Regions from separate parts of the Chengkuizengella sp. SCS-71B genome, predicted to be linked through region 1. Evidence: predicted binding sites of a transcription regulator. Region 1 holds the regulator's gene; the other holds the start of a gene.

Region 1 (12,634 bases):
TCGGGTCTTTCTTTATTAACAGTTTTTTCGGCAGATTTCGATCTGTAACATCGTATATTTTACGTGTTCTATCCTTATCATAAATAATTAAATCTCCTGCAAAATATAAACTTTCTAAGGCAGCTCTTGATAATCGAGTAGGTGCCCACGACCAATCAACAATTTGATTATATGATAAATCTTTCGAAGATAATGGTCCCTTTTCTTTAACTAGGCTTAACACATCCTGACTAATTGCTTGCACTTCATTTATCCTCTTTAATTGTTCTCTCTTCTTAGCTCTGAATCTTGAAAAATAAGGCCAGTCCTCCGTAAGATAAATGGACATGTTTTTATCCCATCCATCTAATAATACCCTTTCCTTGTATAACAACTCATGAAGCATACTAGTACTATAATTACGAATTCTTGATTGCAACACTAATTCTTGGTTAAAACCCACCACATTCAGTGGATCAAATTGTATGCAACCGACTCGTTGAATTAAATCGATGATTCCTTGTTTGCCCAGAAATTGATTTGAAGGTCTCAACCCTTGATATGAAATCAGAAAATGGCGTGCTTTTGCTTTTGATAATGATATTTTGTCCACAGTGAACTCCTTTTTAGATCATAATCTACTATACTAGCTATTATTGACACAATACTTCATGTCAAGTACGCCATCTATAATTCTCCAGTAGGAATCAATAAAGCTTGTCCTATAATAATATTACTATTTTCTAGATGATTTTTATTTTTAATTTTAGAAATAAAATATCGGATGTCCATCTCTCTAGGTACATAACACTTAGCAATACTCCATAGTGTATCTCCAGGTTTTACATAAATTTGTATGAATTGTTCTTCTTGCTGTTGAACCGTTTCCGTATTCTCGGATGCAAAAACATTCAAGATGGCTCCAAACATCAAACCAATTGTTACAATAACAGTTGTTATTAAAATAAAAAATACTTTTTTTCTTAATATAATTGATTTATTTTGAGCTCTTAACTGCACTGCTTTTTTTGTATCTATGGCATTACTCGTATAAATTAAATGCACATTAACTACCTCCCAAACATTTGTTCTAAACAAAGATTATCACGAACATTTGTTTGTGTCAATACTTTTTTCGAACTTATGTTTGTGCGAAATAACGTTCTGTGTTATAATACCAGCATAATACATAGATCGTTTAGTAAGGTGAAATAAATGGGGAGGGAATTAGATTGAACAAGTTATCTACCAGGCAACAATCCATATTGGAATTTATTAAAGAAGAGGTGCAAAAAAAAGGCTACCCTCCATCCGTTCGTGAAATAGGAGAAGCAGTAGGTTTAGCATCAAGTTCCACAGTACATGGCCATCTGGAAAGATTAGAAAAAAAGGGGTTTATTCGTAGAGACCCTACAAAACCACGTGCAATCGAAATATTAGATGAGGAAAGTCCTACTCCTACTATCGCTACCTCATCCATAGCACAAGTACCTTTAATAGGAAAAGTTACAGCTGGTCTTCCAATTCTTGCTACAGAAAATATAGAGGAGTACTTTCCACTTCCAAATCATTATGTTGGGGACTACAATGTTTTCATGCTTCAGATTGTTGGAGAAAGCATGATTGAGGCTGGAATTCACGATGGAGATTACGTCATCGTAAGACAACAGCAATCCGCAAATAATGGTGAAATTGTAGTAGCCATGACTGAAGATAATGAAGCAACTGTCAAGAGATTTTTTAAAGAATCAAATCACTTTAGACTACAGCCTGAAAATTCAACCATGAAGCCGATTATACTCAATGAAGTCAGTATATTAGGTAAAGTAGTGGGGTTGTTTAGAGACATTAGTTAATAAGAAACTGACCTACTTGTAATCTAAAATTTTTCAGAACGCACAAAAATAATGAAACTTCTTCCAATAACGGAGGAAGTTTTTTTATCGCTTTGAATAGATCATCATTTTTAAATCAAAATTTAATAAAGGCGTTCACACATTTTAACTAATATTGGTAAAAAAGTATAATCAAATTTAATTTTGCTTCATACATTATTAAAGTGCAAAAATTTTACATTTTATTTACAGAAAAAAAATATTTTTGCGCTATGGTTTAATTATCAAATAGAAAAATAATAAAACATGTAGGAGTGAGACAATGGATTTATTTGGGTATGGGGATTATAAATTTTCTAACATTAAAGAGAAAACTAGACATCGTTTATACGAAGAATTTGAAAAGTTAGAAAGTAAGAAATCATTATCTCCAAAAGAAACAGATTTATTTAATAGCAATTATAAGAAATATCGTTAATTTTAGCAGTCACCGAATTTAACCTATTAATAAGACCATCATATCCCATCAGGAGAAAACCTTGGCAAATGCTGAGGTTTTCTTCTTTTCATTACAAAAAAACACTGGAGTCGGTGCAGAACAACTTATCTCATTCCTACTTTTTTGTACTCTGAGTATACGTTAAAATATTCAATAAATAATTGTTATATCCACAACTTGCCACGAAGCTAAATTTTGAATTCTTATAAAAAAATCTCCATCAAATCTTCGCCTATAATTAAAATCAAAATATTTTTCTCCAGTAGTAAGTATTTCTTGAACTTTTTCACTGCCGTCCCATAATTGTAAACGAACAAATGGTTTAGATGTAATATAAACTCTATTAATTGAATCAATAAGAGGAACATCGTAATACGCACGTTGGTTTAAACTGGGACTATAAGAAACTCCTTCTGCCATTACTAACTTTTTTAACATGCCATAAATCCTCCTAAAAAAATGTAATATTAATTTACTTGTTATCATAGTAATATATTTTTTAAATTTCATAATTTTTCAATATAACCAATTTAACCCCAATAATCACATTAAAAGATAGTTATACTCGTATTTCTAAGTGTAAATATACAAATATGTATATTTACTTTTTTTAGTCCCACTACAAAACTAATTTAATGACTTGTTATGGAACATAGAATATATAGACTGCCAAAGCTGTGGGAGTCTTAACTTGCTGCATCTGTTGGAAGCAGTTTGTTTTGTAGCAGCTGGTGGGTGTTGATGTAGGTATTATAACCATTATCAACACTCAATGATTATAAAATCCGCATTTGTCTGTGTCAACATGTTATATGATTTTATATGATGAAATAAGTAATAAATGATGATGTAAGTAATACTTCAACAATCGCATACATTATGACGTACTTTATTCACAAAGGACAATATTATTATTTACTAAATCACACGCTTATTTTCATCATCCATTAGTTTATATGTAATTAAAAAATTATAATAAGGAGGAAAAATATGAGTGAACGTAAGATTGATAGAATCGCTTATATACAAGCTTTAGGAGATGATGTAAAGATTGTAACAGGAGACAAGTTTATATGTGTTCCCAAAAATACTATAATGGCACATCCCTTCAATACAAACTGGCATGTTGAAGGAGATGCAGTATTGTATACTGTTCACGGTCCTATCCATCTAAGAGGAGAAGTAGATAACTAGTAACCTTAAAATACTCCCCTTCAAGAAAAACAGAATTTTTTTTAAACCTGTCTACCTTTAGGGGAGCATAAAATCTAATTTAATACCAGGTGCAAAACATCTCTGAATATTTCAATATAGGGGTAGAACAACATCTCCATCAAGCTCAGGAAAAGAAATTCCCTAGAATGAAAAAATGTAAATTTTGTTAAAGAATTAAAGAGAAGTAAATCGTTGTCTAGTTACTTTTCCCCAGTAAGAATCTACATAAACATCTTCATCAAATTCCCAAGAAGAAAATTCTCCAATTACCTTCCTCCAAAATGTAGTTGCATATTCTGCACCCTCTATTTGTTTAACTTGCCATTTACCCTTAAAAATAGAAAATAAATGATGTGCAAACTTTCTTCCAAGGTCTTTTTTTCGACAAGAAGGAATCACATAAAATTCGCACACTTCAAAAAAATCTTCTATTGATTTTCTAACTGCGGCTAAGCCAATTGGGATCTCTTTTTCATAAAGTAAAAATCCTTCTATATTATCTCCTAAAGTTGTATCCAGTTTAAACACTCCATCAGAATCAGGTAACTTTTCAGTAAGAGCAGAGAATTCACCTTCATAACTTTGACATAAATTAAGATATATATGCTTATTACTAGAATCTACTGAAACAATATTCATATTAAAATCATCTCCTAGTTGAATCAACTAATTCCTTGCTTCTTTACTTATATAATTTTGCTTAACTTCGCTTTTCTATTTTAAAAGAATAATGGTTTTCTGGTTTATTTTCATATTTAGATCCATACTTAAGACTAATAAAAAAAGAAAATCAGTATGTTAAGTCATTATTTCGATTCTTATTTAGAGTACTCCAGCGAGTTCAAAAGTGCAATGATTACCAATAAGATAAATAGTATGGCAACAACAAAAAAAGCGCCATATTAGCACCCTTCTTGTTAAAGTTTAAATAAAATTTTATTTTTCAACTGTAATCTATAATGTAAATACAGAAGCTTTTAGACTTCTAGAGCCTACAAAGATAGCAATACTTGCTCCACCAATCACATTTGTACAAGCTAGCTCATACGTGTTGGTTCCAAAACTTGGGTTATTATCCACTATAGGAAATCTTGGGAGATTTGTATTTTTTAAAAGATCATCCGGTTCTGCATAATCGATTTCGTCATTGATCGTTGCAATCACATCTCCATTGCGTAGGAGATCATATGTTACTTCAAAAGTTGAAAGCGTATTGAACCCAAAATCATCTACAGCAATTTGAATCATAGAATCCAATAATATTTGTGTTTTCTGTGGTTGTTTAACACATACATCGACGGTAAGAACAACTAAAGAGGTACCATCATCAGGAAGTCGTATCACCTCTGGATGGATAAAACCATATGGATCTAATTCAAACTCCTGAACAACGACAAAGGGATCATTATTTAACCCCATCAGAATCCCTCCCTGTTTATTTTCCCTCAGCCTATTTTATGTAACATCTCATGCATTTGCTTGGATTAATATCCCTAGACATAAGTACAAAAATACAAGAAACATTAACTGCTCCTTGACTCGAGATTTTTTTGACATTTCCTTTTATTCGAATCAATAATCATTTTCTCCATTTGTAAAATAAATAGCATAGAAGAAATAACACTTTAAATTTAGCTTCAACTTCCCAACAAAAAAGACGCATATGTGCGCCCTCTCTGTTAATCTTTAATAATTAAATTTTATTAAGACAGGAAAATTAAAAGTTGTATAGATCACAACAACTCCTATTTATTTCACCCATGGTCCCCCATGTATACATATATAATGTTCATTTAATAATCCCGAATATGTTACATAATATTGTCCATCTCTCAAATCCCAACTTTTCCTTTGAATGGTTCCGCACCACACATCACCATACCAATCTTCTTCACAATAACCAATCTCATAAGGCGCATCTCTTAAATTTTCGTAAACTTTAATTGTGGAAGTATTAAACGGTCTATCTATTGCTGCATATACCGATGTAACAAATACAGACATCATAAGCGCCATTGTAAGTAATGTAACTAATGTTTTTTTCATAAAAATAACCTCCATATTTTTATGTAATTCATAATAGATAATACACTATGAACTCTATAAATAAAAAAACTATTCATCCTCATATTTATCAATATAAATGGATTTATTCCATTTATCTTCCATAATTAATGTATTTTATACATTTATATACATATATGTATATTATATTTGAGTATAGTATGATAGAGCATCTAAATGGTAGTAGATTGTAAGAGATTCAAATCACTTAAATCAAAATGAACAAGAAGTCATTTCTTCATCATCAAAAAGGATTTTTAAAGAAAGAAGCGACTCTTCATTAAGTCGCTCTCTAATTTCTACATTTTTTGCTTTTGTTGGATATGCTAGAGGTGGGAACTAATTATTTTAACTCCTGTTAATTGTGCGGTTATCGATTATTAGCGGAATAATAATTAAACATAGGGTCTTTTAATTCAAAATCAAAAGTTAATCCATTCACAATTCCTACAACCTTATCACTATCATAAAGATCAAGCATAAATCCTGCCATTTCTTTTGCTGTATGATATTTAGGCATAGCAGTTTTGTACTCAAATTCTTCAATATCTCTAGCACGTTTTGCAAACTCAGTTTCAGTAGCAGCTGGAGCCAATACTTTTGCCTTCATTTTTGCATTTTGTTCATTTAATTCATGTGCAAGCCCTTCTGTAAATGTACTTACATAAAATTTAGTAGCACTATAAGTTATCGCATTTGAAACGACAGTATAACCTCCAACAGATGAAACATTAATTAATTGTGAACCATCTACATGTGAATAGTCGCGTACAAAAAGAGAAGATAGTAATGTTAATGCCTCAACATTCAATTGCAACATTTTTTCTATTTTTTCTAAATTTTGATCAGCAACTAAATCATAATCACCAAACCCTGCATTATTGATCCATGTTTCAATTTTGAATTCTTTAAGACTTTCATACAACTTGTAAACATTCTCTTTTATGGATAAGTCAGTAGCTCGAATGATTACATCTAGATTTGGGTTCATTTTCTTGATGTCAGATTTTAATTCCTCTAACTTTTCTTGTCTGCGAGCTACAATAATTAAGTTTTTCTCTCTAGATGCAAAAGCTAGTGCAGATTCATAGCCAATACCTGAGCTAGCGCCGGTTATTACTGTATACTTCATATAAACTCCTCCAAATTTCAATTGTTTTAAAGTAATAATAGGTATAGTTAAATTATTACCATCCCCCCCCTTCCTTTAGACTTATTTGTACAGTGTTTTTTCATAGCAGATTATTAATTACAATCTATTCCTTTAAGGCACATAAATATAGGTTTAGATAAACACCTCAAAAAGGATATGCAAGAGCACAAATTTTGTTAATAGGTACACGTCCAATCATATCAACTTTAACATGCATATATTATTAAAATTATAAACAAAGGACGTGATTTTATGGGTGTATTTGATAAGTCAAGATGTGACTGCTGTGTCTGCCCGATGCAATGTGTTTTGGAACAGGTAGTAGGGGAGACATTATCTTCTTTAGGTACTTTTACCAATATCTTAACTAACGTTACAATAGATGAGGTTACAGACTTTATAGCATTTACATCAGAAGGAAGAATTCCAATATGTCAAATTACATTTATACGCCTAGTACCTACTATACAACTTAAATTGAAACCAATTCGTAAAAATAATGGAGAATGTGCTTGTTGTGAAGACCCAACAACTAATTTGTTAAATACCCTTAAAGGGAAAAGTATTGCAGTTACACCACTTACACCATTGGGTTTTACTCTAACTGGACCTGTTTTTGATGTAGGTGAAGGAATTGTAAATTTAAATAATTTGTTCTATATATCCACATGTTCAATAATAAGAATCTCCCCTGCTTAAAGCTATTTCCCCACCAGCTACTTCTTCTTAGTCGAATCTTCCTACTGGTGTATCCGTCGCAGTATATCTTATTCTTGAAGCTAAGAGTATGATGACTAATATATTAGCAGCACCTGTAGCAGAACCACTGTGTCCGCTTCTATATTAATCCCTTCTCCTAATAGGTTGTAATGTCAACATCACTTTCTCATGAATGATCCAGATATTAGTTTATTTTCATGTTGATTCATTTCATCACTTTTATGTTTGTCCTTACTATATTTGGGATGAGGTGTTAGGAGGATATACGCAATAGCACAATTTTTGTTATTACTTTCATACGTCCAGTCAAAACATCATTTTAACTCATACAATACATCAACTAAAATAATAAAAATGGAGGTAAAATCATGGGACAATTTGACAGAACGATCTGTGATTGCTGTGTATGTCCAATGCAATGTGTAATTAAACAATTAGTAGGTCAAACTGATGTTCTAATTTCTACTCCTGTGAGTCAAGAAGCTAATGTTACGATCAATTCTGTTGAGAATTTCATAGCAGACACCGATGCTGGAATTTATTCAATATGTAATGTCACAGCAGTTTCAAGTGCTACATTAGGCACTAGTACTACTTTAAAACCAGTTCGACAAGATAAAAAAGGAGCGTGCAGCTGTTGTGAGAATCCAGCTACTAATGAATTAAATAAACTAGTTAATCAAAATGTTGCAATTGAATTTATAACACAAGTACCTGGAAACGTGTTTCAAATCCCTCTTGAAGGAACTATTCTTAAAGTTGGAGAAGGTATCGTTATTTTAAATCCGGCCTGTGGACAAAATGTTGGTAATCCAATTGCTATATCAACTTGTCAAATTACAAGAATTGAAATATCATCCACATAGTAATACTAGCAAACAAAAAGCTCCTTCCGCTAATTTAGTGAAAGGAGCTTTTTATTTTTCGTCTAGGTGAACCAATAGGCACTTCGACAAATCCATTTGTGATTGTTGTACTTTCATTTTATTACAGCAGATAACAAAATGACACTGACAAATGCGGATTTTTTATATACTCAGACATATAACCAATCGTTACATTCATTCGGTTCATACAATAACTCATCAAATAAAAAAAGGAGGTGAGTCTTATGGGACATTTCGACAGGTCAGTCTGTAACTGTTGCGTTTGTCCGATGCAATGTGCTTTAGAACAGTTGGAAAATGCAGGAATAGAGATCAATGCTATCATCACAACATTGGGTACTGTACTCCCCACTGTGCCTGGTGGAACTTTTACTCTAACAGAAATTAAGGATTTCATTGCAACGACGAGTGAGCAAATAGAGATCGCAATATGTCAAATCATCGCTGTCGGTTTTCTAACTCTCCCAGAGGATTTTAAATTAAAACCCGTTCGAAAGGACGTCGTTGGAGAATGCGCATGTTGTGAAGATCCAATGACGAATTTATTACAATCTAAGATTGGACAGCAAATATCTATACCTTCTGCTGGAGGCGGGGGTATTTTATCAGCATGTGTAGTAGATGTTGGTGAAGGAATTGTTTTATTGAAAGATATTATAATGGGAGGCGGCGTACCACCAACACCTTTTACCATAACTTCTACATGTTTATTGGACGCTATAGGACCTCCAATGACATAATACCACTCAACTGAAAGGTAAACTTTCCCCATCTTATTCCCCACCAGCTGCAGCCTATCTAAGCCAGTGGGGTTTATACAGCTAATCCCATGACAATATCCACTAGAATAGCTTATTTTTGCTTGGACGAGTATCCTAGAGCAAGCACACATAGTTTAAAACCTCACTACATTAAATAGTGAGGTTTCCGTATAAGAAGTAGATAGTCAAATCTTCAGTTGTTTGGAATTGAGCTTAAAACAAAGATTGCAGCTGCTAAAATAATAAGGTTATCCGTAGAGAAATTTTACGATCTCCTAAAACATAAAAAATACGCCTATTGACGTTGTGGTGATCCATCTGTATTTAAAGGAGTGCTGTAAGTTCTTCTTCTACAAAAAAATTAGTCATCTTGTACATCTATTAAAAATATTTTTTCTTTAAATCCTCCTCGTTTTCTTACTTTCTCTTTTCTTGTGTTCTCAAGCACATCTAATGGAACACCATGCTCATTTGCTAAGGTATATATAACCTCTAACATATCAGCTAATTCTTCTATTGCATGTTCATTTGTATTTGTATTAAGATATTCATCTAATTCTTCTTTCAATTTCAAACGTAATTCTGTAAAATATTCATTTTTATTCAATACCCTTATTTGAAATTGCTTCTCATTGTTGCTAATTATATTTGGTATATGATCTCGAACTAACTTATTATATACTGGCATTCTAAAGTCTCCTTTGATGATTTCAATGACTAGATCTTAATTAGACTAGTGTCTGATATCTACATCTTATCACACATATGTTCGTATTTTGAACAGGTTTTTTTCATTTCTGAGGTAGTGTATAATCAGAATATTTGTTCTGATATACGAGGAACAGGAGGATACGCAAGAGCACATTTTTATAGTACAGTACACACGTCCAATCAAAACATCATTTGAACTCATACAATATTAGAAACTTATAAGGACGTGATTTTATGGGCGTTTTTGATGAGAGTATTTGTGACTGCTGTGTCTGCCCGATGCAGTGTGTTTTAAAAGAATTAATGGATATGAATCAATCAATTGATGATATCTTCACTGTTACTGGTAGTGTATCAAACCCATCTATTATAGAAGTCAGAGATTTTATAGTATTTACTGATCAAGGGGTTATCCCAATAAGTAAAATTAATTTCATTTGTTTACCTGTACCTTCTATTTCCTTAAATTTAAAACCTATTAAAAAAAGTACTGGGGACTGTTCATGTTGTGAGGACCCGACTACAAATTTGGCAAATTCTTTGAAAGGCGAGGTTATGAATATAGAAATAATTGGTTTTGGATTTGATCCATTTAAAATCGCTGATGTAGGGGAAGGAGTCATAATTGGAGAAGAAACAGGAAATCAACAGGTGGGTGTTATATCTAGTTGTTTTGTGACTAGAATCTTCCCACTATAAAAAAACTCTCCTCATCCTATCACGATTCCAACGAGTATAGCTTACCTTGATCCCGAAAATGAGGATATTAAACAAAAAACTCCTACCGCAAAAAGTGAAAGGAGCGTTTATTTCGTTTAAGTGAACCAATAGTCATTTCGACAAATCCATTTGTGATTGTTTACTTGTATCTTATTACAGCAGACAACAAAATGACACAGACAAATGCGGATTTTTTATATACTCAGACATATAACCAATCAATCCATTCATTCGATTCATACAATAACTCATCAAATGTAAAAAGGAGGTGAGTCTTATGGGACATTTCGATGAAACCATATGTGATTGCTGCATTTGTCCAATGCAGTGTGTGATGAAACAATTAGTAGATCGAGGTCCTATAATCATATCTACACCAGTTAGTCAAGAATTAAATCTAATCACATCTGTCGAAAATTTCATTGCGGAGACTCTAGATGGTGAAATTCCGGCATTCTTTGCAGTATGTAATGTTACAGCAGTTGGAAGTAGTGCAATAGACAGTAATACTGATTTAAAACCAGTGCGTAAAGATGTAAAAGGAGAATGCAACTGTTGTGAGGATCCAGCTACAAATCAATTAGTTTCACTTGGTATTGGTACTGAAGTTGAAGTTGAATTCATAACGCAAACAAATGGGGATGAATTTCAGATTCCACTTACAGGAAATATTTTATCAATTGGAGAAGGAATTGTTATATTAGATAATGTTATAGATAGTGAGGGTGATCCGATTCCTAATCTTGCCATTTCCACTTGTAAAATCACAAGAATTCAAGAATTAATTTAAAGTTTTATTGTTCAAAAAACAAAGAAAGCTTCTCTACAATGGAAGAAGCTTTTTTTATGAGTATCTTCAACAAATTTTAATGTGACTGTCCGAGGTGACATACTTGTTTGAAAATGTATTCTAACCCAAGTCAATACATAAAAAAAGACCTTCTCTGTCATTTTATGTTTAGCAAACCTTAGTCTTGCATCTAATTTTCTCGCTAATTCAGTAGCATCATTTTCTGATCGTTAATTTTTCCCATATTATTCAAATTTTTAAATGTTTCTTCAATATAATTGTTTAATGTTTATTTGTAGTCAATATATAGAGAAAATTGATTAATTAATTCAGAAATATTATCAGACATTTTTTTTATTTCATCCGAAGATCTCTCACTTATATCTCCAATAGCGATTACATTCCATAAATCATTAAATAAATAACTAATATCTTTAAACTGCTCAGTTTCATTATAATTATTAAGAAATGTAAATAGTTGATAAGCTTTATAAGTTTCTTCAACTCTTAATAAACGATATATATACTCATTATTAGAATTGACAATTTTTACTTCATTACTTTTTAAAAACTCATTTAATTCTTTTGATGCATCAATAAATTTTGAATAATATCGATTTTGCATCTTTTCTATATCTTTATTAAGATTATATTTATTCAAAAAGGTACCAAAATTAACCACTAATAGAATGACATTAATAACTATAAGCAACTTTGATATTTTCTTCATATATTATACACTCCTTTAATCTTATAAAAACATAGATTAAACTAGTACAGAAGTTAGACATATATGTTTAACTTCTGTACTGAAATTATAATTATTGACGATTGAGGTGTGAAATAGTATGATCTAAAGCTAAAGTATCAGTTTCAACTGTAAATAAAAGAGGGATATCTCCTTCTGCTTCATTAGCCTTACCACCATTAACACTTACATAACCTAGTTCAACTAGTCTATAGACACATGCGCCCTTAAAAAGCTCTCTCCAAATAAGATTAAACCATTTCCATTGATTGTTCCACTAAATAAAGATCTATTATGACACAGAATTTGGAAGGCGGCTATGACGTTACTTATGATGAAGGTGAAGTTAACTACAAATATAGATAAGGAGAGGGATTAATTTGAGAAAATCAATTATTTGGATATTTTCTTTATCTCTTGCTATTGTTTTAGGGGTATCTACAGGCTTTGTTTATAATTCATATAACAACTTTAATGTTGAAGATAATACATCTATTGCCCCAATGACAAACAATTTATCGGAAGAATTCTGGAATGTTGATCTTATTGTAA
Region 2 (12,634 bases), 320 kb from region 1:
TTGTACTATAATTGTTGAAGCCATAGTTTCATGTCCTTCACCACATGGGAAGCTACAAATTACAGTATAAGTTTGAGCTTCATCAAAAGTAACCTCAACAGGCTCTTCCCCAGGTAGTAATTCTATCCCTAACTCCTCAATTTTAACATAATGTTTTCCTTCTCCTGGTAAGTTTTTCATAGACAACTTCAATGTTTGACCTTTTTCAACGATATATTCCTCTTGATCAAAATTCCAGTTCACTGCTTTAAATACTAAAGCATTTTCTTCTTCAACTTCTTCTTCAGCTTCATGTTGTCCAATAGCATCGAATGTAACAACAATTCCTAACACACTTGCTATGACAAATAGTGAAACCATGATCCATTTGTGCATTTCTGAATGCCCCCTAAAATTTATAATCTATATTATTATTTTACATACAGTATTATCTTAAACAAATCCCCTTTATGTCAACAGTGTGAAATAAATATGAATTTTTTTTGAACAAAAAAAATAAATCATCTTATTTTTTGTGATTAAACAGACGATTTATTTTAAATTTCAATATTTTCGTATTTATACTAACATTTTGAGCTTGAAGAAATAATTAAACATGATTCTACTTTTCGTTTTTGAATTAAAGTTAAATCCACCAGGATAACCATTTTTTCCCTAATGACACAAAATGATTTTTCTGTTTTAGGACCATAGGATAATGGTACCTGATTTCTGAACAAATCCTTTTCTTTAAATGTAACTTGATCTATACAACATTTAACAGGTTCATTATAAGGCTCAGAAATGCTTTGATTAAACTCTTTTAACTTACGACCATGAAAATCCATGGTGCCTTTTTCTACATGAGAACTACTAACATTTGAATCCTCAACTGGAACTACACAATTAAAGGGAACATTTACCGTACAATGCCTAATCTCACCACAAACTCCATCATCATTTGCACAGTCTGCAGCAGAATACCTAATATTTTTTCTTACAAATCCACCTAGAAAGACTTTTCCATTCACTATGCCACAATCGCAATTTGACGAACTATTATTTACTGAGATAAATTCACACTGTTCAAGAAAAACTTTCTTATCAATATCCTTTATATCAATTGCAGGTGTATCAAGCTCTATATCCGCTTCTAAATCGATCTGCAGACTTAATTCTCCTACAACGACATCCACCTTTATTTTATCAGGGCATAAAGATTGAGTTTGAGAAGTACAATCACATAATATTGGGGTTACTTTTACACCCATATCTTTTTCTCCTTTCATAATTAAATAATAGTATTTAGATATTGTATTCTGAACATAAAAAATTGATTGGTTGTTTGCCACGGAATTAAAAATAAATTAAAAAAATGGGCTTATAATAATTCTGTAAAAATTTTTAATAAAATACCATAAAGAAACCGCTATTAATTAGATTTTTTAATCTAATTAATAGCGGTTATAATATATTTATTGATTATTCATTTCAAGAAACTTTATGTTCAATCCTCAACTTATCCGCTACCATAGCGATAAACTCACTATTCGTAGGTTTAGACTTGCTGATATTCACTGTGTAACCGAATAGGAGGCTTATGGAGTCGATGTTGCCTCTTGTCCATGCTACTTCAATTGCGTGTCTTATAGCACGTTCTACACGGCTTGGTGTTGTTTTATATTTTTCAGCTATAGCCGGGTATAATGTTTTAGTTATTGAACCTAATATTTCTATATTTTTATAAACCATTGTGATTGCTTCACGTAAATATTGATACCCTTTAATGTGAGCTGGTACACCAATTTCATGAATAATTGAAGTAATATTGGCATCCAGATTTTTCGTTTTTGCTATAGGAACAATATTTTGTTTTGAAGAAGGCGGTTGTGAACTTCGTGATGAAACAACAGATGAATGATTGACTAATTGTCGAATTCGATTTGATAAAACATCAAAGTCAAATGGCTTTAATATGTAGTAAGAGGCACCAAGTTGTACTGCTTTTTGTGTAATATTCTCTTGCCCAAAAGCGGTCAGCATTATGATTTTTGGTTGAGGTGATATATTTAATTCTCGAAGTTTCTCCAATACCCCTAAACCGTCTAAATGAGGCATTATGATATCAACGATAAGAACATCTGGTGTTTTTCCTTGTTCAATTAAGTCGATAACTTCTTCACCATGAAACGCAACCCCCATCACTTCCATATCTTCCTGTTCAGATATATATTCTGAAAGTAAATTTGTAAATTCTCTGTTGTCATCTGCTAATAAAACTTGAATTTTTTGTTGCACGAAAGATCCTCCTCAAAAAAATATTTGCCATAACTATACATTTCGACATGTCAAATTAATTTCCTCCTGTCGAAAAAAATTTTTCTGAGATTTAATTAATTCCCAACTTAGCTTTTCAAACAAATATGCGCCCTTTATGGGCGCTTTAAAAAGAATTTTAAAATTTTGGGTTTCCATCTTATAAATTTATTAAGCAGCAGAGTCCTCTTTATTTTTATTTATATTTTCCATAATGTCTGCATCTTTTAACATCCACTCAATAAAACAACCATACCCAGAGGTTGGATCATTTACAAAAACGTGGGTTACAGCACCTACAATTTTCCCATCTTGAATAATTGGACTGCCACTCATCCCTTGTACAATCCCCCCTGTTTTTTCAATTAAACGTGGATCGGTAACTTTAATGATCATTCCTTTTGTAGCTGGTGCATTTTGTTCAGCAATATGTTTAATTTCAATATTAAATGCTTCAACTTTTTGACCATCTACAACAGTTAAAATTTGAGCAGGTCCTTTTTTTATTTCTTCAGCAAATGCTACAGGCAATGCTTTTTTAATCTTACCGTGATCAGGCAACTCGCCCATATTCCCAAAGATACCAAATGGTGTGTTTTTAGTAATATCTCCTAATACTTTACCTTGATTTGATAATATGGCTCTTTTTTCACCTGGTATACCGTTTTTACTTTTAGAAATCGACGTAACTTTTGAGTGAACTATTTCACCCTCACCGACTTTGATTGGAGTATTTGTATCCATATCTGTAATCGTATGTCCTAATGCTCCATATTTTTTTAAGTCTGAAGAATAAAATGTAAGTGTACCTACTCCTGCAGCCGAATCTCTAATGTATAGTCCTAATCGATATTTATTATCTTCTATATCAAATACCGGTTTTAACTTTACATTAAGCTCTTTTCCATTTCTTAGCAAGGTTAAGTTTATTGCTTGTCCTTTTTTTCCAGCATCATTTACAAAATCAGATACTTTACTAACTTTAGTAATTTTTTGTTGATTGATTTCAGTTATTAAATCCCCTAATTTTACCTTTGCTTTTTCTCCTGGCGAAATTTTATTATCCTCAGATGCTGATACAAGGTGATGTCCTACAACTAAAACACCATCAGATTTTAATTTTACCCCGATTGTTTGACCACCTGGAATAACTTTTAAATCAGGCATTATGTTTACACTAACTTTTTTAAAAGGAATCTTTCCAAATAATTTCAACTGCATTTCAGTGTGCCCAATCTCATTTGACTGTATGGAAATGGGTTCATTTAAATCCAACTGAAAAGATGGTTTGGACTGCCCATTAACTTTTAAAACACTCGGATCTTTAACAGTGAGCTGAGCATGAACAGGCATCGTAAAATCCAACTTTTTTCCTTGACCTGAAAATAACCTTAACTCAGTTGGAAATGATGCATAACTTTGAAATGGAGAAGATAAACCAAAGATACAAATGAAGAAAACGAGCAGAAGTCCAATCAATCTTTTTACGAACAAAAAATCACGCTCCCTTATCCTCCTTCGCTTGACGAGTAGGATCGCCAATTGCGTACCTATAAGTTATCCTCAGCGTAGTTCTTTTATAATTGTAAATGATTCCTCTGTTCCTTTTTCTTATCGGCCATGACAAGCATTTCTTTGGCATGATGTTCCGTTGTTTTTGTCACTTCAACACCACCAAGCATTCGTGCCATTTCATTGATTCGTTTTCCTTCATGTAAATGACTTACATGGGTAAAGGTTCTATCATTTTCAATGAATTTACGAATTAGATAATGTACATCCGCCATACAGGCAACTTGAGGTAAATGAGTAATGGAAAAGACTTGACACTTCGTTGACAACATCGACATTTTTTCGGCTATTGCTTGAGCAGCCCGTCCACTTACACCTGTATCTACTTCATCAAATATTAATACTGGAATTCTATCCATTTTTGAAAAAATGGTTTTTAAAGCAAGCATAATACGTGACATTTCTCCACCAGAAGCTATTTTATGTAATGGTCTTAATGGTTCTCCTGGATTTGGTGAAATCATAAATTCAATACGATCCCATCCTTCTTTAGTAAAATGATTTAAATCATTAGAAATATGTACATCAAACCTAGTTTTTTCCATCTGTAAGTCACGTAACTCCAATTCAATTTTTTTTGATAATTGATCGGAGATTTTTCTTCTTTTGTCAGATAATTGTTTAGCTGATTTCCTCAACTCGTGTAAAATAATTTCTTTTTCTTTTTCGAGCTCCTGAATTTTATCATCTTTATTTTCCATTTGCTCAAGTTCAGATTTTATTTTTTCTACGTAATTCAAAATTTCTTCTAAACTTTCCCCATACTTCCTTTTTAAGGATGATATCAATGCAAGTCTTTGTTCAATTTCATCAAGACGAGAAGGATTAAATTCTATACTCTCCCGATATTCCCTCAAACCAAATGATGAATCTTCTATTTGATAATATGCAGATTGTATTTGTTCTAATAAAGGTTGTAACACTTTTTGATCATAGTGAGATATTTGCTCAATATTTGAAACAGCTTTTCCTATAGAATCTAGTGTTTGTTCTGTTCCATATAGGAGTTGATAAGCCTTATTAATTCCATCATACATTTTTTCTGCATTAGCTAGCTTGTGCTTTTCTTCTATTAAAAATTCATCTTCTCCAATTTTTAACTGTGCTTTTTCAATTTCGTCTATTTGAAAAGAATATAGATCTTTCATTTGCAACAGTTGCTTGTCTGATTCTTGTAGTTGCCTCAGCTCAGTTTGAATCATTGTATATCTCTTATAAATAGATTGATATTTAGTTTTTAAATTCTTAATTTTTTCATCACCAAATAAATCCAACCACAATAAATGTTGATCAACATTTAAAAGTGATTGGTGTTCATGTTGTCCATGGATATTAATTAAACATTCCCCTATTTCACGAAGCATAGATAAATTGACTAAAATACCGTTTACCCTTGATGAGCTTTTTCCTTGAGCTGTAATTTCTCTACGAATGATTAAGTTTTCAGTTTCATCAATTTCAATACCAAATTTAATGAGTACATTTATTACTGGATGATCTTTCTCCAGTTGAAATAAGCATTCAATCTCTGTTTTTTGAGAACCATGTCTAACAAATTCAGATGATCCTCTGCCACCAATAATCAAACTTAATGCGTCAATAATCATTGACTTTCCAGCGCCTGTTTCACCTGTGAAAACATGAAATCCATTTAGAAATTGGATGTTTGCTTCTTCAATTACAGCCAAGTTACGAATAGAGCATTCAATTAGCATATTTATCTACTTAGTCAAAACGAGATTATTTAATATATCAACAAACTTAAGATGATTTTGTATAATACATTTTCAGTTTAATATTAAAATCAGTTTTGACAAGTTTAACCTCCCATCTTGTCCTGTTTTACGATACGAACGTTTGTTTGAATACATTGTACCATACATATGTTCCCTTTAAAAGAACGGATGAGAAATTAGTAAGTTGTAAATATTAAGTTTTCAAAATTTAGGATAACATAGCTATAAGCTTTTTCTTTACCTCTATACTTTGCTCTTTTGTTCTACAAATAATTAGGATCGTATCATCACCACAAATACAGCCAAGTATTTCGTTCCATTCTAAATTGTCTAATAAAGAGCCTATAGCATTCGCAGTTCCAGGCAGACATTTCATCACTAGTAAATTATCTGCAGCATCAATATGAAGAAAATTATCAACTAATGATCTTTTTAATTTATGAATCGGATTAAATTTTTTCTCTACAGGAATTGCATATTTATACCTACCATCGTTTAAAGGGACTTTAATTAGATGAAGCTCCTTAATATCTCTTGATACAGTCGCTTGAGTTACGTTGAACCCTGCTTCTTTTAATGAGGATACTAATTCCTCCTGTGTTTCAATATCATGGTTTGTTATTAACTCTCTAATCTTTATCAACCTTTGTCCTTTCATAACTTCCTCCTAAAAATTAAGTAAATATATGTTAATTTTTTTCTTATTTTGTTACCACTGAAAAATAATTTTTTTAATGGTATTGTTTGATAAGTCTACGTAGATAATACCTTCAATTTTATCATACAAAATCGCATAATTAAAAAAATGATCTCTAATCGAGCTCCCTGCTTTCCAATTTATTTCTTGACGATGCTTAGCAAGTAACACAATATAATCTTTATTATCTTTTGTAGCGATATAATCAATATAAAATCGGCTTGAAAAATCTGCCCCATCCATATTAATTTGAATAGGTACAACTAATTTACCAGCAATAACATCGTAGCCATACCTTTCTAGAATTGATATCGCCTTTCCTTTTGGTTCACTAGCCTCATGAAGTGGAATATTGGATCTCATTGCTGTTTTGAACCATTTCCTAACCAGAAAGAAGAACCAAACTAAAACACTAATAACAATGAGTAATAATACCAATAAATCCTTTTCATGCGGCATCATATCACCTCGAACATTAATATTCGAGATAAGACATCAATTTCCTGCCAAAATAAACATATTTCATCCTGAGATGAACTAGATGGCATCACCTTGAATGTAAGCATTTACACAATTTGTAAGTCAAAAACCACCTATAGTGATCTTTAACTGGATAATTCTTTAGCTTGATTAAGAACTTCATCAATTAATTTTGAAAAGTGATGAGATTGAACAGTACTCCTATTTGATTCATTTGAAGTATTCCAACATGCTAAAAATTCTATGTTTCCTTCTCCACCTTTAATGGGAGAATAGGTTAAACCTTGTAAATATAGATCTAATTCTTGAGCCATTTTTAAAACAGTGTGTAATACTTCTCTATGAATTTGAGGATCTTTAATAACTCCAGATTTCCCAACCTTATCACGTCCTGCTTCAAACTGGGGTTTGACTAGCGCTACAATTGTTCCCTTTTCATCTAATATTTCCTTTAATGTTGGTAAAATCAACCTTAAAGAAATAAAACTAACATCAATCGAAGCAAAAGTAGGTATTGGACCTTGTAAGTCCTCTTTTTTGACATAACGAAAATTAGTACGTTCCATTACTTTTACCTGAGGAGATTTACGTAGTGACCAATCGAGTTGATTATATCCTACATCAATTGCATATACATAAGATGCCCCATTTTGCAATGCACAATCAGTAAAACCACCTGTCGATGCTCCAATATCTAAAACAACACTTCCATTCAATTGGAGATCGAAAGCATAAATTGCTTTTTCAAGCTTCAACCCCCCTCTGCTAACGTAAGGGTGCAAATTTCCTTTTATTCGAATTTGGGTAGTATTTCTTGGTATTTTAGTACCCGCTTTTTCAATCCGTTCTTCATTAACGAAAACAAGACCCGCCATTATAGCAGCCTTAGCCTTCTCTCTGCTATCGAAATGCCCTAATTCAGTTAATAATATATCAATTCGTTCTTTATCTGCTTGCATTTTACACCAAGATCCTTTAAAGAGATTATAAGTAGTTAAACCTATGTGTTTACTTCACTTTTTTGATTACAAAGATGCTTTACATTTTCAATAATTTTATCAACTGTTAATCCAATTTCTTTACGCTGAAATTTAACACTGCCGTGTTCAACAAAATAATCTGGATAACCCATTTGTTTAATCCTCATATGGTAAATCTCTTCTTCAGCATAAAATTCTAAAATAGCACTTCCAAGTCCACCCTTAATTGAACCTTCCTCTAGTGTGATCAATGCTTTTCTCTCATTAGCCAAGCATTGTAGCATAGAATGATCTAAAGGTTTCACAAATCTGGCATTGATGACCTCTAATTGGATATTTTCTTTTGCTAATTCATCAGCTGCTTCTTCTGCCAGTTTTACCATAGGTCCTACAGCTAAAACAGAAACTTGATTTCCATCTCTAACTACTTCCCAAGAACCAATAGGTAACGCTTTTTTCTCTCTATCCATTTCAACGCCAATTCCTGCTCCACGTGGATAACGAAAAGCAATAGGCCCTTCATTATAATCTACTGCAGTTTTTACCATATGCTGGAGTTCATTCTCATCCTTCGGCACCATAATTACAATATTAGGAATATGATTTAGATAAGCTAGATCATAAGCTCCCTGATGAGTTTCCCCGTCATCACCAACTAAACCAGCACGGTCAATTGCAAAAACGACGTTTAAATTTTGTCTGCATACATCATGAACAAGCTGATCATACGCTCTTTGTAAGAACGTGGAGTATACTGCAAATACAGGTTTCATCCCTAAATCAGCTAACCCAGCACACATAGTAGTTGCATGTTGTTCTGCAATACCCACATCAATCATACGATCAGGAAAATGATGCGCAAATTTATTAAGAGCAGTTCCGCTAGGCATTGCGGCAGTTACACCAACAATTCTTTCATTTTGTTTAGCTAAATCGATTAGAGCATTTGAGAATACATTTGAATAGCTAGGAATTGTTTTTGCTTTTTTTTGTTTTTCATCCTGATCAGATTCTAATTTATACGGCCCTACACCATGCCATTTATGGGAATCAATTTCAGCAGGTGAGTAACCCTTTCCCTTTACAGTCACAACATGTACAAGGACTGGACCATCAATTTTATCTGCTTGTTTAAAAGCTTGTAACAGCAGTTCTATATTATGTCCATCAATAGGTCCGATATAATTAAAGCCCAATTCCTCAAATAAAACACCTGAAACAATTAAATATTTCATGCTGTCCTTTAGACGCTCTACAGACTTAGCTAATGTACCGCCTACTTTTGGAATTTTTTTAAGTAATTGCTGGGCTTCTTCTTTCGCTTTTAAATAATGCTTATCTGCTCTAATTTTGCTTAAATAGTTATGAATCGCTCCAACATTAGGTGCTATCGACATCTCGTTATCATTTAAAACAACAATCATCTTTTTCTTTTCATGTCCAATGTGATTTAAAGCTTCGAGAGCCATTCCTCCTGTCATTGCACCATCACCAATCAAAGCAATGACATTGTTCTTTTCTCCCTTTAAATCACGCGCTAAGGTCATGCCCATCGCTGCAGATAATGAAGTACTGCTATGTCCTGCCTCCCAAACATCATGTTCACTTTCAGAACGTTTAATATATCCACATAGACCTTTATATTGCCTAAGTGTATCAAACTCATCTTTCCTGCCAGTTAATATTTTATGCACATAGGATTGATGGCCTACATCAAAGATAAGTTTATCCTTAGGACTTTCAAACAAATAGTGTAATACTAACGTTAATTCCACTACACCTAAGTTTGGTGCAAGATGCCCTCCTGTAACAGAAAGTTTTTGAATTAAAAACTCTCTGATTTGCTGTGCTAATTCTTCTAACTCTTCTATAGAGAAATTTTTTATATCATTGGGATGATTAATTTGATCGAGTTGCACGTTTTTTTCCTCTCTTTCCGTGATTCGACTTATTCTTTTTCCCATTAAAAATAATAATGCCAAACTGATGCTCTAGGAAATAAAAAATTTTTCCTACATAAAGAATAAGTTGCGTTGAAAAATGAATCGCAATTGATTTTCCCATTGCTTTTCCTCCGACTGTTAAAGCCGAAACGACACCAGCGAAAACTACGGTTACAATCGTATGTAAAAGTGGATTCGTATCTGCGCTGCCAATAAGTTTTAAAATAACTAAACCACTTGCTACTCCACTGATAACTCCTGACATATCACCTATCACATCGTTACAAAAACTTGAAAATCGATCTGCATTTCTTACAATTCGAATTCCCTGTTTGGCCCCTTTTACTTTTTCCGATGCCATGGCATGAAATGGTGTTTCTATTGCAGCAGCTGAGGCTAATCCAATCATATCAAAAAATATACCAATCAGAATAATAACAAAAACAGTTAACATTCCTAATCCCCATGTAACTCCTTCTAATACCGTAGTGGCTACAATCGAAAAAATACAAGCAAATATAAATGTTATAATGGAAATTCCTATACTCCATCTTATTGAACTTCTATATGAAAATTTTTTCATTAATAATTATAACTCCCTAAAGAAAGAAAATCACCTATTTGGTGACCTTTCGAAGATGTAATCGAATTCTTCTTTAATTTTTATTTTCTTATAATAATTTATCAATTCATAAAAAGAGTGGTAACTTCATGAGTAAACGCTGCGGCTTAGGTCCAGTTGGTTTTCCCATGCAAGACACCTTTTCGTTGCCGTAAAAGGCGGTTTCCCTTTATGCTTACATTGATGTCGTCACCGAACACCTGACTAGATTACCACTTAGTCCACACTATAATCCTCAAGAAGTCTCTTGTAAACTGAACAGTCTAGGAGTTTTCCTCAACAACCATAATTCATTTCTTAGCCTCTTTTGCAAAGTAGATTTCATATAGCATCCAGCAGTTATTTTTTTGGCCTGAAAAAATAACTGCCTACCATCTATAATTCCACTAGTTCACTCAAGGCAGGCTACGCTGCATACAAGTCACTCTATATTTTATAATCAATATAAGACTATAAGAACAAGTTAGACTCGCAAGTACAGGTTCATACCCCAAGCCGTAGCTATTCGCACGGTGTCGCCTAACCACGAACTTGGGCCTCCGCGGAAGCCGGGTCAACGCCCACATGCCATTGTGGATCGCCCAACAACCTTAACTTCCAGCATCAACCCCAGACTGGGCTTCTGAAGCCAACACCAGAAACTTCATTGATGTGCCCTTTGGCGAATTTTTAGGCCCGCCTTCAGAAAAGCTTGGCTGACTAGAATACTGCACCACTCAGTTATTAACAATATATATTATAGCATATGAAAAAAGTAAAGCTCAATGAAATGTCATTCCAAATTTACCATTTCAATGATTAATTACATTTTCATACCGTTCATAAATAGGAAAACACTCATATTATTAGTGTTCCCTCTGCATTAGAAAATCTGCTATTTCAAGTAAACGATTCGGATTTGGAAAATTTGCTTCTGCAATATCATGTTTAGCTTCTTCAGTTAATTCTTTAACTTTTTCAACACATGCTTCTAATCCGATAAGATAAGGATAAGTTACCTTATTAGCGTTCTCATCACTTAAAACAGGCTTGCCTAGTTTTTGCTCGTCCCCTATAATATCTAAAATATCATCTTGAATCTGAAATGCTAGTCCGATTTTATATCCAAAACTTGCTAAAGCTTTAAGCTGTTCATCATTGGCTCCAGCAATATGACCTCCTGCACGTAATGAATACACTATTAAATCGCCTGTTTTATGAATATGTATTTTCTCCAATTGATGGATATTTGTAATTCCCTGTTCTCCATCAATATCATCTACTTGACCACCTACCATACCTCTTGGTCCGGCATATGCTGATAATTCTTCAACAAGATTTAGAATTTTTTCAGCTGGCACTTCTTTCATCCGTAGTGAGTTGGATATAACGTAAAAAGCATGAGTTAACAATGCGTCTCCCGCTAATACTGCCATAGCCTCACCATAAACTTTATGATTAGTTAATTTCCCACGTCTATAATCATCATCATCCATTGCAGGCAAATCATCATGGATAAGTGAATAAGTATGAATCATCTCAATAGCTGCAGCAGCTGGTAAAATTGAACGTATGGACCCATTTAATGCTTCTAAAGCAGCAATTGTTAAAATAGGGCGCAATCTTTTTCCCCCAGCAAACAAGGAATAACTCATCGCCTCTTCTAAACGTTTTGGAATATACCAATCTTTTGGGAAAATATGCTTTAATTCTTTTTCAACTTCTTGTCCATAATAATTAATGAATTCTGTAATTGTATTTAATTTCAATCCATATCACCTTGATTATCATCATTCAAAGGATGAAAGTCTTTTTTTTGTCCGTCCTCACTAATTAACATTTCAATTTTTTGCTCAACCTGTTCTAATTTTTGACTACAATAACTGGAAAGCTTTACTCCCTCTTGAAATAATTCAATCGCTTTTTCTAACGGCACATCTTCCCTCTCTAATGCGCTTACAACGTTTTCAAGGTTTTCCATTGCCTCCTCAAAATTTAGTTTCTTACTCTTATCTTCCATTATGTCTCCTCCTCTACCTTTTTAACCTGACAATCTAATTTTCCATCTTTTAATTTCACTTGAATCTTTTGATCTATTTGAATTTGTTCAACAGATTTAACAATTTTTTCATCTTCGTTGTATACTAAGCTATACCCCCTATCCATAACCTTTAATGGACTTAATGCATCTAATTGGCGTACATTAGATGAAAGTTTTAGCTTTTGATTTTTTATATAAACCATAATAATATGATTCAATCGATGTTGAATATTTTTCAATCTTTGATTAGAATAATCAAGCTTATTTTTTAAATTCAATGTGGAAAGCC

The links. Region 1 encodes LexA, which represses DNA repair genes until DNA is damaged. Its sites were predicted from a motif close to CGAACATATGTTCG; they were not measured.
Region 2: the regulator LexA is predicted to act here: its motif matches at 5,718-5,731, upstream of recN (DNA repair protein RecN).

What each region holds. Positions count from the first base shown of each region.
Region 1 covers NZ_JAZHSH010000001.1:1,801,964-1,814,597, reverse strand. The annotation lists gene VQL36_RS08975 (winged helix-turn-helix domain-containing protein) at 1-592, opposite strand, end outside; gene VQL36_RS08970 (LysM peptidoglycan-binding domain-containing protein) at 667-1,044, opposite strand; gene lexA (transcriptional repressor LexA) at 1,212-1,835, shown strand; gene VQL36_RS08960 (hypothetical protein) at 2,137-2,292, shown strand; gene VQL36_RS08955 (hypothetical protein) at 2,464-2,751, opposite strand; gene VQL36_RS08950 (hypothetical protein) at 3,304-3,507, shown strand; gene VQL36_RS08945 (hypothetical protein) at 3,703-4,167, opposite strand; gene VQL36_RS08940 (hypothetical protein) at 4,483-4,947, opposite strand; gene VQL36_RS08935 (hypothetical protein) at 5,278-5,574, opposite strand; gene VQL36_RS08930 (SDR family NAD(P)-dependent oxidoreductase) at 5,963-6,724, opposite strand; gene VQL36_RS08925 (hypothetical protein) at 6,998-7,444, shown strand; gene VQL36_RS08920 (hypothetical protein) at 7,834-8,331, shown strand; gene VQL36_RS08915 (hypothetical protein) at 8,577-9,092, shown strand; gene VQL36_RS08910 (nucleoside triphosphate pyrophosphohydrolase) at 9,475-9,801, opposite strand; gene VQL36_RS08905 (hypothetical protein) at 10,059-10,523, shown strand; gene VQL36_RS08900 (hypothetical protein) at 10,822-11,334, shown strand; gene VQL36_RS08895 (hypothetical protein) at 11,624-12,064, opposite strand; gene VQL36_RS08890 (hypothetical protein) at 12,463-12,634, shown strand, end outside.
Region 2 covers NZ_JAZHSH010000001.1:1,483,736-1,496,369, reverse strand. The annotation lists gene VQL36_RS07335 (hypothetical protein) at 1-375, opposite strand, end outside; gene VQL36_RS07330 (CsxC family protein) at 564-1,250, opposite strand; gene spo0A (sporulation transcription factor Spo0A) at 1,471-2,277, opposite strand; gene spoIVB (SpoIVB peptidase) at 2,467-3,789, opposite strand; gene recN (DNA repair protein RecN) at 3,873-5,582, opposite strand; gene ahrC (transcriptional regulator AhrC/ArgR) at 5,812-6,261, opposite strand; gene VQL36_RS07305 (hypothetical protein) at 6,313-6,759, opposite strand; gene VQL36_RS07300 (TlyA family RNA methyltransferase) at 6,906-7,739, opposite strand; gene dxs (1-deoxy-D-xylulose-5-phosphate synthase) at 7,781-9,679, opposite strand; gene VQL36_RS07290 (hypothetical protein) at 9,660-10,286, opposite strand; gene VQL36_RS07285 (polyprenyl synthetase family protein) at 11,171-12,073, opposite strand; gene xseB (exodeoxyribonuclease VII small subunit) at 12,070-12,324, opposite strand; gene xseA (exodeoxyribonuclease VII large subunit) at 12,324-12,634, opposite strand, start outside.